4 regions of the Bifidobacterium sp. C0047B3 genome follow, and region 2 is predicted to be linked to each of the others. Evidence: riboswitches for the same ligand, from Rfam matches in the RefSeq annotation. Region 2 holds a riboswitch; each other region holds the start of a gene.
The links. Region 2 has a riboswitch for thiamine pyrophosphate ahead of thiM (hydroxyethylthiazole kinase). Riboswitches for the same ligand answer to the same signal wherever they lie in the genome.

Region 1 (3,074 bases), 570 kb from region 2:
TTTGCGGATGCAACGATTCCTTGAGAATCACCATTGTAATATTCGAGCGCAAAAGCTACCCATGGCTGTCCTTCAGCAATCAAATCAATGAAGCGTCCAGTTCCAGTAGTTGTAGCATCTGCATTTCCGCTCATAACGGCAGTAAGACCATCAACTGGAGTGTAAGGACCAGTGTAAACTACTTTAGATTTGCCAAATTCATCTTGAAGGAATTTCTCATTTTTCAAAGTAGTTAAATAATTTGCTGTAGAAAGATAAGCAACTCTCATAGTTCCAGCGTCTTCTTTTGAAGAAGCGGTTGATGATTTTTGTGAGCTTCCGCAAGCTGCAAGAGATACAGTTGCACAAGCAGCGCAGATTAATGCAATAATGCTCTTTTTAGAAAATCGCATTTTTAAATTAGCCATGATATATAGCTCCTTTTGTTTGGTTGTTATTATTTGTTGTTTGTTTGGTTGTTATTATTTGGTTGTTGATTCTAAATATTGACTAATTCTTAAAAAGCAATTTAATGCATTTTAAAAAGTAGTTAACTTTAGAAAAATGTTGATATTACTAGATTATTTGCGTGATTTTCTATCTAATCTGCGTTCAGGTATAAGGAGATACTCTAATATATTTGCAGTAAGCTCAGATCCAAGACCTGCAATTGCGTACATAATAACGCATGCCATCATTTGATCTGGCCTAAAGAATTCTTGCGCTCTTGAAAGAATGTATCCAATTCCAATAGAAGAATTAACTGTTTCGCAAGTCACTAATGCAACCCATGCTACAGATATTGCAAATCGCAAACCTGTCATAAAACTTGGAAGTGTGCCGCGAAGCAAAATAGATATAAAAATAGTAGATTTTTTAACGTGATAAACCTGCGCTAATTCAAGAAGTTTTGGATCAATATTACGAACTCCGTCGCGAATATTAACGTACATAGGTCCAAAAACGCCAACAGCTATAAGCGCTATTTTCATCGTTTCATCTATTCCGAGGAAAATTATTAATATTGGAGCTAAAGCCGGGAATGGAATTGACCTCAACATGTGGCTTGGTTTATCAACTACAATATTGCCAAGCTTACTGCCTCCTGCAAGTATGCCTGCAGGAACAGCAAAAATAATTCCTAGCAAAAGTCCTAAAAGAACTCGTAAAATACTTATTCCTAAGGATTTTAATAATATGCCTTCGCTGTTTAAATCAATAAAAGCTTGTATTACTTCATATGGGGATGGCAAAGAACGGTCTTCGACTGGAGAAAGAGTTGTGAAAAACCACAAAACCAAAATGAGTATAGTTGAAATCCACACTTTACACGAAGATACCGCTTTAAACGCAATCTTCAATATGTTCTTCGCTTTATTAGGCGAACTGTAAGTCATGCGACAATCCCTTCGATAGTTTTAGCTATATCAGGTTCAACGAGTGTATTCTCAGCGCAACACTGTATGTATTGTTGTTTGGCACGATGTAGTTGCGCACCCCGTGTCTGAGGTCATTATCACTTAAGGGTATGGACAACTGTATTTTAAATCGATATTTATAAACGATATTGCTTAAAAATATACAATTGGCTCATATGACTCGAGTTAAATCAAAATATTGTGAACGTTCACGGCATAAATACGCTGATACTCAATATAACGTCCATAAAACGCACTAGTCTTGGAAGAGTCATCACAACCCATAGGTATAAAGGAGTAGTTGTGGCAGCTATTGAAAGCGTATATGCACGCGAAATTTTGGATTCTCGTGGAAATCCTACTGTTCAGGTTTATTTGGAGACCGAAGATGGCGCTCAGGGTATTGGTTTAGTGCCTTCTGGTGCTTCTACTGGTGAAGCTGAAGCTTGGGAACGTCGCGATGGTGACAAGTCCCGTTATCAAGGCAAGGGCACGTTGGAAGCTGTTAAGGCTGTCAACGAGGTAATCGCACCTAAGGTTATTGGCATGGATGCCACCGATCAGCGCGCTCTTGATGAGACGATGATTGAGCTTGATGGCACGCCAAACAAGGGCAAGCTTGGTGCTAACGCAATTCTCGGCGTTTCCCTTGCTGCTCTCTACGCTGCTGCTGAATCCGCTCAGCTTCCGTTGTACCGCTACATTGGCGGCACCAATGGTCACATTCTTCCAGTTCCAAACATGAACATCATGAATGGTGGTGCTCACGCTGATTTCGCAACCGATATTCAGGAGTACATGATTTCTCCTTACGGTTTCGCAACCTACAGCGATGCTTTGCGCGCTGGTGTTGAGGTTTATCACACCTTGAAGAATGTTTTGAAGAAGGAAGGTTTGGCAACTGGTCTTGGTGACGAAGGTGGCTTCGCTCCAAAGATGAAGTCCAATGAGGATTCCTTGAAGTACATCATGGATGCAATCGCAGCCGCTGGCTACGAGCCAGGCAAGCAGATTGGTATTTCTCTTGACGTTGCTTCTTCCGAGTTCTACAACAAGGAAACTGGTAAGTATCGTTTCGATGGCGAAGAGCGCGAATCTGCTTACATGCTCGATTACTACGAGAAGCTCATCAACGAGTATCCAATCGTTTCCATCGAAGATCCATTCCAGGAAGAAGGATGGGATGATTGGGCAGAAATCACCAAGCGTCTTGGTGATCGTTTGCAGTTCGTTGGCGATGACTTGCTCGTCACCAATCCAAAGCGTTTGGCTAAGGGTATTGAGCTCGGTGCAGCTAACTCCTTGCTCGTGAAGTTGAACCAGATTGGTTCCGTCACCGAAACCCTCGACGCTATTGAGCTTGCAACTAAGAACGGCTTCACTTCTATGGTTTCCCATCGTTCTGGTGAAACCCCAGATACCACCATTTCTGATCTTGCCGTTGCTAAGAACACCGGCCAAATCAAGACTGGTGCTCCTGCTCGTGGCGAGCGTATTGCTAAGTACAACCGCTTGCTTGAGATTGAGGAAGAGCTTGGTTCTACCGCTCAGTATGCTGGTTACAGCGCATTCAAGGCTTGCAAGAAGTACATGAAGTAACTTTTAGTTTTAAAGTAACTTAGTGGCTTCTTAAGTCTTTGAGTTTTAACGGTCAGTCGTGTTTACGGCTGACCGTTT
Region 2 (3,074 bases):
GCGCGAGTAGAGCGGAAACGATAATCAAAAAGCACAAAATCAGCGATTGCAAGAAGCGGCGCAACTGCGTGAACGCAAAGGCTGCTGCATCCGTTATTCATATAAGCGCCAACGAAACCAAGCTTATTGGTAGGTGCTAAGAAACACAGGTACAAAGTGAATGTGACAGCAATTGAGATGGTCATCATGAATTTGAAAATGTACCAAGCGTTGGATTTTGAGTCGAACCATGCGCAAGATGCTGCGGAATCTTGCTGCGCGGCGGAACATGCAGAATTACGAGCACGCATAAATGCAGCTGTATCAAGCAAAAGCGATCCAGCAAGAGCTACGCAAATCATAAGGTTAGAAAGATTCGTAAAATAAGTGAAGGTCATCAAGCCTTCCCACGAAGCAGCCATGCCATAAACAGATGCGATGATTGCAATCGTGCGTATTGCTGTGCGCGTCGCGTATTCGCGCGCGGTGAGAGGAGTCTTTTGTTCTAGCGTGGAATCGTTTGCCATGTTATCTCGCTTTCGTAACTTCTATAATCTACTTATTGTTTACCATATTTATGTTTACACAGTTGCAAGCGAAAATATGTAGAAGAAGTTGCAAAAATGCGGCGCGATTTTTGTAGATTCCTGCAAGTGCTGCGATTTAGCGCACGAAAGCAACTCGGAGCGGAAACTCGCTCAAGTCGGAAGTCCAGTGGACTTCCAACGCGAGTTTCGTAAGCGAGCGCGTAATCCGCGCGAGCGCCAATCTGCACCAGTAACGGAAAACGGCAGAAACTGTGCAGCTGTGTAAAGTTTATGCTGCGAACGCAAGAAAATCCGACCAAAACTTTACAGCCGTGTAAAATTTATGCCGCGAACGCAAGAAAATCCGACCGAAACTTTACAGCCGTGTAAAATTTATGCCGCGAACGCAAGAAAATCCGACCGAAACTGTGCAGCTGTGTAAAGTTTCTGCCGCTTCCCAGCTAGATTCCGACCAAAACTTTACAGACGCGCGCAGTTTATGCCGCCTACGCGCTAAATCGCAGCGCTAACGCAAAAGAGCGTAAGTCACGAACAAAAGATATAGTCGAAGGATGGTTCGGAGTGCGCAATTGCAACAAATTGTGAAGTCAAGCGCTGAGATTACATCCGTAAAACCTGATCTAGATAGTGCTAGCGAAGGGAAACATTATGACAACATGCAACACTGAAAAAACAAATACCTGCAACGAAGCAAACGAATACTGCACAAGCTCAACAACGCAAGTCGACACATGCTTCTCTGTACGCGCACGCCGACGCATGTTCCTTAACGACGTGCGTCAATGCATCGAACGCGTGCGCACGCAGCAGCCACTCACCCATTGCATCACGAACGTAATCGTGCAAGACATTACAGCCAACGCACTGCTCGCTGCAGGAGCATCGCCAATTATGGTAACCGATCCAGAAGAAGCGCATGAGCTTGCGCAAATTGCCACAGGCGTGCTCATAAACGTTGGCACATTCCATCAGCCAGAAACTTCCGAATACATGCGCGCAGCCGTTGAAGGATGCGAAAAAGCCAATACTCCGTGGGTGCTTGACCCGGTTGGAATCGGCGTTCCAGCACTTGCTCCACGCGCGCGCTTTGTACGCGAAATTATTAAGCACCACCCTACTGTAATTCGTGCAAACGCTTCCGAAATAATGGCACTTGCAGGCAAAGAAAGCAACGGAAAAGGCGTAGATTCTCACGATAACGTAAACGACGCGCTTCAAGCTGCTCGCGAATTAGCTAAAAAATACGGATCTGTAGTGGCAATTTCCGGAGAAAAAGACGCGATTTACGCTCACGGATGTTTAGCTCGCGTAACAGGTGGACACAAAGCTATGACTAAGGTAGTTGGAACCGGTTGCGCTTTGGGAGCGTTGGTTGCAGCATACGTTGGCGCAAACCCGGAACGTCCGCTCGCAGCAACTGTTGCAGCGCACGTGCACGCAGCAGCGGCTGGAACTTGGGCAGCTCGCCAAACCACAGCTCCCGGCACTTTCCGCACGCTGTGGATGGATGCGCTTTCAACTCTTAGCGTAAACGACATGTTTAGTTTGACGAATATTGAGTTTACGGTGGAGCCTGTGGATTGGACGCTATATTTGGTAACGGATCCGCGAATGGGAAATCGCCCGGAAGAAGAAGTGGCTGTGGAGGCGATTGAAGGCGGAGTTACAGTTGTGCAATTGCGCGATAAGTATTCCGACGACGCGGAGATTGCAGCTAAAGCGAAGAAGTTGCGCCACGCGCTTATTGATTCCGGACATGGCGACGTGCCTGTGTTTATTGACGATCATGTTGATTGCGCAGCTCAGCTTGGTTTCAACTTGCACGTTGGGCAAAAGGATACGCCGTTTGTTGAGGCGAGAAAGGCTATGCCGGCAGAGTGGATGGTTGGGCTTTCTTGCGCGCGACCAGATTTGATGGAGAAAGCTTACCGCGAGTGCAAAGAAAACGACGTTCCGCTGCCGGATGTGATTGGCATCGGTGCCGCTTTTGAAACGCATACGAAAGCGCACGACGTGCCACCGCTGGGAGTTGACGGAGTGAACGAAGTTGCGAAAGTTGCGCACTCTATGGGCGTAAAAACGTTGGCAATTGGCGGAATTCACGAGAACACAGTGTTCCCTATTCGCGGTCTTGAGCTTGACGGAGTTTGCACAGTATCGGCGCTTATGTGCGCTGAGGATGCTGGGAAAGTTGCGCGCGAGCTTAAGCGCGTGATTACTGAGTAAAGCTAGCTTGAGCGCAGCATAGCGCGTAGGCGGCAGAAACTTTACACCGTTGTAAAGTTTTTGCCGTTTTTTGGCGCGTAGCCGACCTTTATTTTACACGGCTACACAGTTTCTGCCGTTTTTTGGTGCGGGAACGACAGTTTCTTTACACCGCTGTAAAGTTTTGGTCGGAATCTGGCTGGTAAACGGCAGAAACTGTACACATCTGCACAGTTTCTGCCGTTTTTCGTTACTCACGCAGATTGCGCGCTGCGCGAGTATCACTTAGTTTGCTGAAGGATACGCACGGAATGGTTTACCGGTCCATGCCCGCGCTCGTCT
Region 3 (3,074 bases), 300 kb from region 2:
ACCCATGTTTGCGTTGAGCTTAGTCAAGAAGCGCGAACCAATAATCATAGGCTCAGCTTCAGGATGGTTAATATTGCAAGGAATTACAGCACGTCCTGCTGCAACTTCTTCACGAACCAGCTCCACATCGCAATTTTCGCGTGTTGCAACATATTGCATTTCCGGAGTAGTGATTCCGTGGCGAGCGTACCACATTTGCGTAATTGGATGGTCCGCGCCCTTCATTGGCTTATGCGTGCGACCACGCCATTCTTTAGAAGCTTTGCCTCGCTTAATTGCGCGCTTGCCGTCATCTTGAAGATTGCGCCTGCGACCCTCATATTCCACAACGTCACCGCGGTCACGAATCCAGTCAAGGCGAAGCGGAGCCAAGCCTTCCTTCGGGTCGCACTTTGGGCCTTCCGTATTGTAATCCTTAAAAGGCGGGTTAGGGCCTACGCCAGGAGTATCCGAAAGCTTAATTTCCGTATAAGGAACTTCCAAATCGTAAGAACCATATTCATACTCAAAATGAACTGGAGTTGTTTTGCGAATATGAGCTTTATCGCGCTGAGTGCAACCGCGAGCTGCAATGTCAACGCGCTGTTGCTTAGCTAATTTTGCAGCATCCTTTGCTTCTTTAGCGTTAATAAAAGTTGGTTTCTTTTCTTGAGTTTCTGAAGATTTTGATTCAGAATTTTCTGCAACTATTACTCGCTTAGCGTAGCCGTGCTTTTCTTCGCCTCGCACAGCTTTCCAATGTTCAACAAACTCATGCATAGTTGATTCTGGTGTTTCTGAAGAATACAGTGCTTCAGAAACGAACCATCCTGCAGCCTTAGTGTGAGCGATTGTATCGATATCGTCGAGAGCAGTTCTTCCGCCAACTAGAACTGGGAAATCACTTGCGGAACAAATCGTATTAATTTTCGCTTCGTCCAGCGTTGTGTGGTTTGCTTCCAATTCGTAAGCGGCAGTAGTGCTTTCGCATCCTTCTTCAGGATTGTGCATTGCTGTTACGCAAATGTAATCGATGCATCCATCTGGAAGTTCGTTTATTACTTTAACTAAGCTCTCGGTTTCAACAGATAAGCCGATTACAGCATCTTCGCCAAGAAGTGCGCGAGCCTCTCTAGGCTCCATGTCACTTTGTGCTAAGTGCACTCCGTCAACTTTGATGCTTTGATTGCGAGCTTGCCAAACGACATCAACGCGCTCGTCGATAACAAAAGTTACAGAATCGCATTTGTTATTGTCTTCGATGATTTGTGCAATATCGCGTGCAATAGTGGTGATTTCTTTAGCGTTTTCATTGTTGCAATGAAGACGAATAAAAGTCGCTCCAGCGCGCAAAGCATCATCGACAATATCTGTAAGTGGACGATTATTACAAGCTTGTGGGTCTGCAATAAAGCAGGCGCTTAGATTAAATTGATTACGCATTGATGCGTACGGATAATTCGATGTCATACTAAAATCGTTGCTCCCTACGTTGTATTAACTAACAGGTTCGAAGGGTTAGATAAATTAATACCATCTCAGCCTTCTTTCGAAAGCACCCCTGCAAAATGTCGAATTACCAGCAAGTTTACACGATTATGTGCATTTAATTGGTGGTGGGTATGTTGCGAATTTCTTTAGCGTTCGTGATGATTGATTGCGCGTGAAATAAAATCTCCCAAGCTTTGCACAATCTGTACGAGGATAATGCAAAGAATAACAGCCACTGTCATCACATCGTATTGATAACGCTGGTATCCGTATCGTATTGCAATATCTCCGAGTCCGCCTGCTCCAACTGTTCCAGCCATTGCTGAGAATCCAAAAAGCGTAATAAACGTAAGTGCAGCTCCGCGAATTAGTGAAGGTAAAGCTTCCCACAGCAATACTTTGCAAACAATTTGCAATTTGCTTGCTCCAAAGCTTTGTGCTGCTTCGATTAAGCTTCCGTCAACTTCGGCTAAAGATTGTTCAACTACTCTAGCAACGAATGGTGCAGCAGTAATTACCAGAGGCACAATAGCTCCAGGAACTCCCAAAGAAGTGCCAACTATGAGACGAGTAAAAGGAATTATTGCAACTAATAAAATAATAAACGGCACAGAACGCACGATGTTAACAATCCATCCTAGAACTGCGTTAATTGGCGCGTTAGGGCAAATGCCTTTTTTGTTTGATGTAATGAGAAGTACGCCAACTGGAAGTCCAATAAGGTATGCAAAAAGTGTTGCAACTGACGTCATTACGAGTGTGTCTTGCACGCCTTCAATAAGTAAGTCGCCGTATTCGTTAAAAAATTGTGTAGCAGCTTCTAACATTGTTATTTCACCTCATTGGTAAGCGCGTTTGTTTGTTCGTCTGTTTGTGCGTTTGTTGGCTTATTGTTAAGCTCGCTTGCAATCGTGCTTGCAATTTTAGCTCGATGATTTTCCTGTTTTTCATCTGCAATAAGAGTTCGCAAAATATCGCTTTGTGGATTTGCAAAAAGCGTATCAGTGTCACCTAATTCCACAATGCGTCCGCCATCAATCATTGCAACTCGGTCGCAAATATTTCGTGCTACAGCCAGCGAATGCGTAATAATAACAAGCGTTACGTTGAGTTCGCGGTTAATTCGGCTCAATAAATCAAGGATTTGCGCAGTAGTTGTGGAGTCAAGTGCGCTTGTTGCTTCGTCGCAAAGCATAATCGACGGATTATTCGCCAATGCTCGCGCAATTGCTACGCGCTGCTGTTGTCCGCCTGAAAGCTGGCTAGGGTAGCGGTTTGCAAAATCTTTTAAACCAACTAAGTCAAGCAAGTAGTTTGCGCGTTCTTCTCGTTCCTTTTTTGCAGTGTGATTTAGCTCTAATGGGAAAGTTACGTTTCGCAATACTGTACGCTGCTGGAAAAGGCTAAAATTCTGGAAAATCATGCCAATATTAGTGCGTACTTTTGCAAGTTCTTTATCTTTTACTTCGCTAATATCATTTCCGTCAATAATAATTTTGCCAGAAGTTGGTCGCTCAAGCAGATTCATGCAACGAACTAGCGAAGACTTTCCTGCACCAGAAGAACCAAGAATTCCGAATACTTCTCCCGATTCAATAGTCAGA
Region 4 (3,074 bases), 430 kb from region 2:
TTCCCCAGATGAATAAATAAATTTTGGTCTATAACCCTAGAACCTATAACCCTAGAAAATATACTTAAAATGAAGATTGCGAAGCTGGGAATATTAAGCCAAGTTCTAAACACCGTTAAAAACTCAGTCAACGAACTGAAAAAGTAACGGTAATCAGCAAAAAACTGTTAAAAACTCAGTCAACAAACTGAGAAAGTAACACTCACAGCCCAAACATCGTTAAAAACTCAGCTAGCCAACTGAGAAAGTAACACTTGCGCTCGCAAATGCTCCAATACCATACGCATAACAAACCTCCAACCAACACTCACAAACGAACACACCGAAAGACACACCTACAAACACACCAAAAAACACACCAACAGAAACACCAAACGACACGCCAAAATAGGCGAGGGCTTGCATTTGTAAATATTTCGGGTATAGTAGTTACTCGTGCTTCGGCGCTGACGTTGTTCAGTAAAGTTGCATTGCGGACATAGCTTAGTTGGTAAAGCGCAACCTTGCCAAGGTTGAGACCGCGGGTTCGAGTCCCGTTGTCCGCTCTAGGTCCGATGAGTTATTCGACCTTACGGTGGGTTAGCCAAGCGGTTAGGCAGCGGCCTGCAAAGCCGTATAGATGAGTTCGACTCTCGTACCCACCTCGATTAAGCTTCAAGCTTAATTAACAACCTGGGCGGTTGGCGCAGTGGTAGCGCACTTCCCTGACACGGAAGGGGTCACAAGTTCGAACCTTGTATCGCCCACTCGAAAGGATTGCCTTTCACGCATAATTAAAAAATTTTGGGTGATTGGCGCAGCGGCTAGCGCACTTCCTTCACACGGAAGGGGTCATAGGTTCGATTCCTATATCACCCACAATATGTTCGCAGTGTAGAAGCACTGCGTTTTTTGTTATTTGGCTATTTTTTATTTCCTAACTTTCATATGAAAATTTTTTGCAGCCGAACATACATGCAACCACAAATGGAAGCAATATCTCATAGCAACCAATCAACCAGCAAAGCAAGCAACCAATCATTTCTTCACAGAAACACACATGCGAATGTTCATTTTGAGTTCATTTAATATCGTGCTATACTCATCCGAGTACAAGTGAAAATTGCAGGGGTACTGGAAACAGTTGAGAAACACCCTTTGAACCTGTTTTGTTAAGACATACGTAGGGAGCAATTACAGTAAGTGATTTCTTTCTATCACGATTTTCGTGATATCTTGCGTTGCCACAAAGTAGTAGCAATTACACGAGTATCAACTAAACAATTAAAAAAAAACTAAACAACAAAAACCAAAACAAAAACAAAAACCAAAAAAAATATCCGCCTGAATGTCACTTTTGGGAAAACTTGCACAAGTGAGGAGGAATACTGCACATGATTAATAGCAGCATAAGTGCTGAAACTATAGAATCAGCCATAAGCTGGCTTGCAGGATTCACAGAAAAACCAGGAGAACAAGGAGTTACTCGACCTCTTTACACAAAATCTTGGAAACAGGCTCTTTTTGCTCTTCGTCAACGATTTGAAAAACTCGGTATGACTGTGGAATTCGACCAAGTTGGAAACCTAATTGCAACTGTTGAAGGATGTGAAAAGCCAGAAAGCATAATAGCTTGTGGATCGCATATTGACACAGTTTCAAGAGGAGGTCGTTTCGACGGTCAACTTGGAATAGTTGCAGCCTATTTAGCAATTAAGAATTTACTTACTAGATATGGAAAGCCAAAGAAAAGTCTTCGCATTATCTGCTTAGCAGAAGAGGAAGGCTCACGTTTCCCATACGTATTCTGGGGTTCAAAGAATTTCTTTGGACTAGCCAAAAAAGAGGACGTAGAAAATATTTGCGACAGTGAAGGTGTTCCTTTCGAAACAGCAATGCGTGAAGCTGGGTTCAATTATCAAACAACTCAACCTAAGTTCGCAAATCTTGAAGCCTGGATTGAGCTACACATTGAGCAGGGACCAACGCTTTACAGCAATCACGAAGATTTAGGTATTATCACTAGCATTGCTGGCCAGCATCGTTGGGATATTCATCTTAAAGGCGTACAAAATCACGCTGGCACAACAATGATGTCCTACAGGCACGATGCAGTAGATTGCATGTCTCATATAATCGCCAAGAATCTTGACAAAGCTAAGCAAGCAGGCGACCCACTGGTACTTACTTTCGGTAGAATCAGCGTAGTTCCAAATCAAGTAAATATTGTTCCTGGAGAAGTTACTTTTTCAATGAACTGCCGTCATACAGATAAAGCTTTTCTTGATAAATTCTTGCAGGAACTCGACGAAGATATTCACGAAACTGCCAAGTCTTATGGCATTACAGCGCAGATTGATAAGTGGATGTCTGATGATCCTACACCACTTAGCGACGATATTATTAATCTTTTGAAAGATCAAGCTAATAAGCAAGGTTATGCGTACAGAGTCATGCATTCAGGCGCTGGTCAAGATACGCAAATTTTTGCTCCGTTTGTAAAATCCGGAATGATTTTCGTTCCTTCAAAAGATGGTATTAGTCACGCTCCAGAAGAGTACACAGATCCACAAGACGCTGTTCACGGAGTAAAGCTTTTACGAGATGCTCTGCATAGTTTGGCTTATGAGGACTAACTAAAATCAACTAAAAAATAACGAAAACCAAACGAAAACCAAAAAGAAATAGAAATTTAGGAAGGACACAAAAGGCATATACGATGCCAACTTCACTGCTTAATTAATCGCAGCGAAGAAAAGTGAATATCGAATGAGAGTACAACGCTTATTCACGAATAAGAGGCTGATACGAAGGGGCGCACCACCACGGGTACGATATCCTTTCGTATCTTTTTTTATTTTTGAGCAAAGTTGCGATTATTACTTTCAAAAAACACAAAACTCAAAACACAAAACTCAAAACACAAAAAAGAATCAAATTTACAAACAAGAAAAGTAAGGAGGTGCGCATGCAAATTAGTAAACTGCTAAAAGATGAGCCAGTAGATAGTAAAAACTTGGAATGTTACCGCGAGCGCGGCTACACTAACGAAGATTTACTGCCAAAGCCGCAAGAAAAACGCACAATGAGCGCTC

Region 1: another riboswitch for thiamine pyrophosphate. It lies ahead of AC1EKT_RS02380 (ABC transporter permease); the one in region 2 lies ahead of thiM (hydroxyethylthiazole kinase).
Region 3: another riboswitch for thiamine pyrophosphate. It lies ahead of thiC (phosphomethylpyrimidine synthase ThiC); the one in region 2 lies ahead of thiM (hydroxyethylthiazole kinase).
Region 4: another riboswitch for thiamine pyrophosphate. It lies ahead of AC1EKT_RS01765 (hydantoinase/carbamoylase family amidase); the one in region 2 lies ahead of thiM (hydroxyethylthiazole kinase).

What each region holds. Positions count from the first base shown of each region.
Region 1 covers NZ_JBWPWH010000001.1:620,216-623,289, reverse strand. The annotation lists gene AC1EKT_RS02385 (ABC transporter substrate-binding protein) at 1-407, opposite strand, end outside; gene AC1EKT_RS02380 (ABC transporter permease) at 561-1,376, opposite strand; TPP riboswitch at 1,366-1,490, opposite strand; gene eno (phosphopyruvate hydratase) at 1,701-2,996, shown strand.
Region 2 covers NZ_JBWPWH010000001.1:48,598-51,671, reverse strand. The annotation lists gene AC1EKT_RS00150 (hypothetical protein) at 1-506, opposite strand, end outside; TPP riboswitch at 1,075-1,186, shown strand; gene thiM (hydroxyethylthiazole kinase) at 1,176-2,753, shown strand; gene thiD (bifunctional hydroxymethylpyrimidine kinase/phosphomethylpyrimidine kinase) at 3,014-3,074, opposite strand, start outside.
Region 3 covers NZ_JBWPWH010000001.1:346,656-349,729, forward strand. The annotation lists gene thiC (phosphomethylpyrimidine synthase ThiC) at 1-1,449, opposite strand, end outside; TPP riboswitch at 1,447-1,552, opposite strand; gene AC1EKT_RS01205 (methionine ABC transporter permease) at 1,617-2,297, opposite strand; gene AC1EKT_RS01210 (methionine ABC transporter ATP-binding protein) at 2,300-3,074, opposite strand, start outside.
Region 4 covers NZ_JBWPWH010000001.1:478,717-481,790, reverse strand. The annotation lists gene AC1EKT_RS01790 (hypothetical protein) at 1-16, shown strand, start outside; tRNA gene AC1EKT_RS01785 (tRNA-Gly) at 473-545, shown strand; tRNA gene AC1EKT_RS01780 (tRNA-Cys) at 574-644, shown strand; tRNA gene AC1EKT_RS01775 (tRNA-Val) at 675-746, shown strand; tRNA gene AC1EKT_RS01770 (tRNA-Val) at 786-858, shown strand; TPP riboswitch at 1,097-1,186, shown strand; gene AC1EKT_RS01765 (hydantoinase/carbamoylase family amidase) at 1,374-2,615, shown strand; gene allW (allantoin permease) at 2,948-3,074, shown strand, end outside.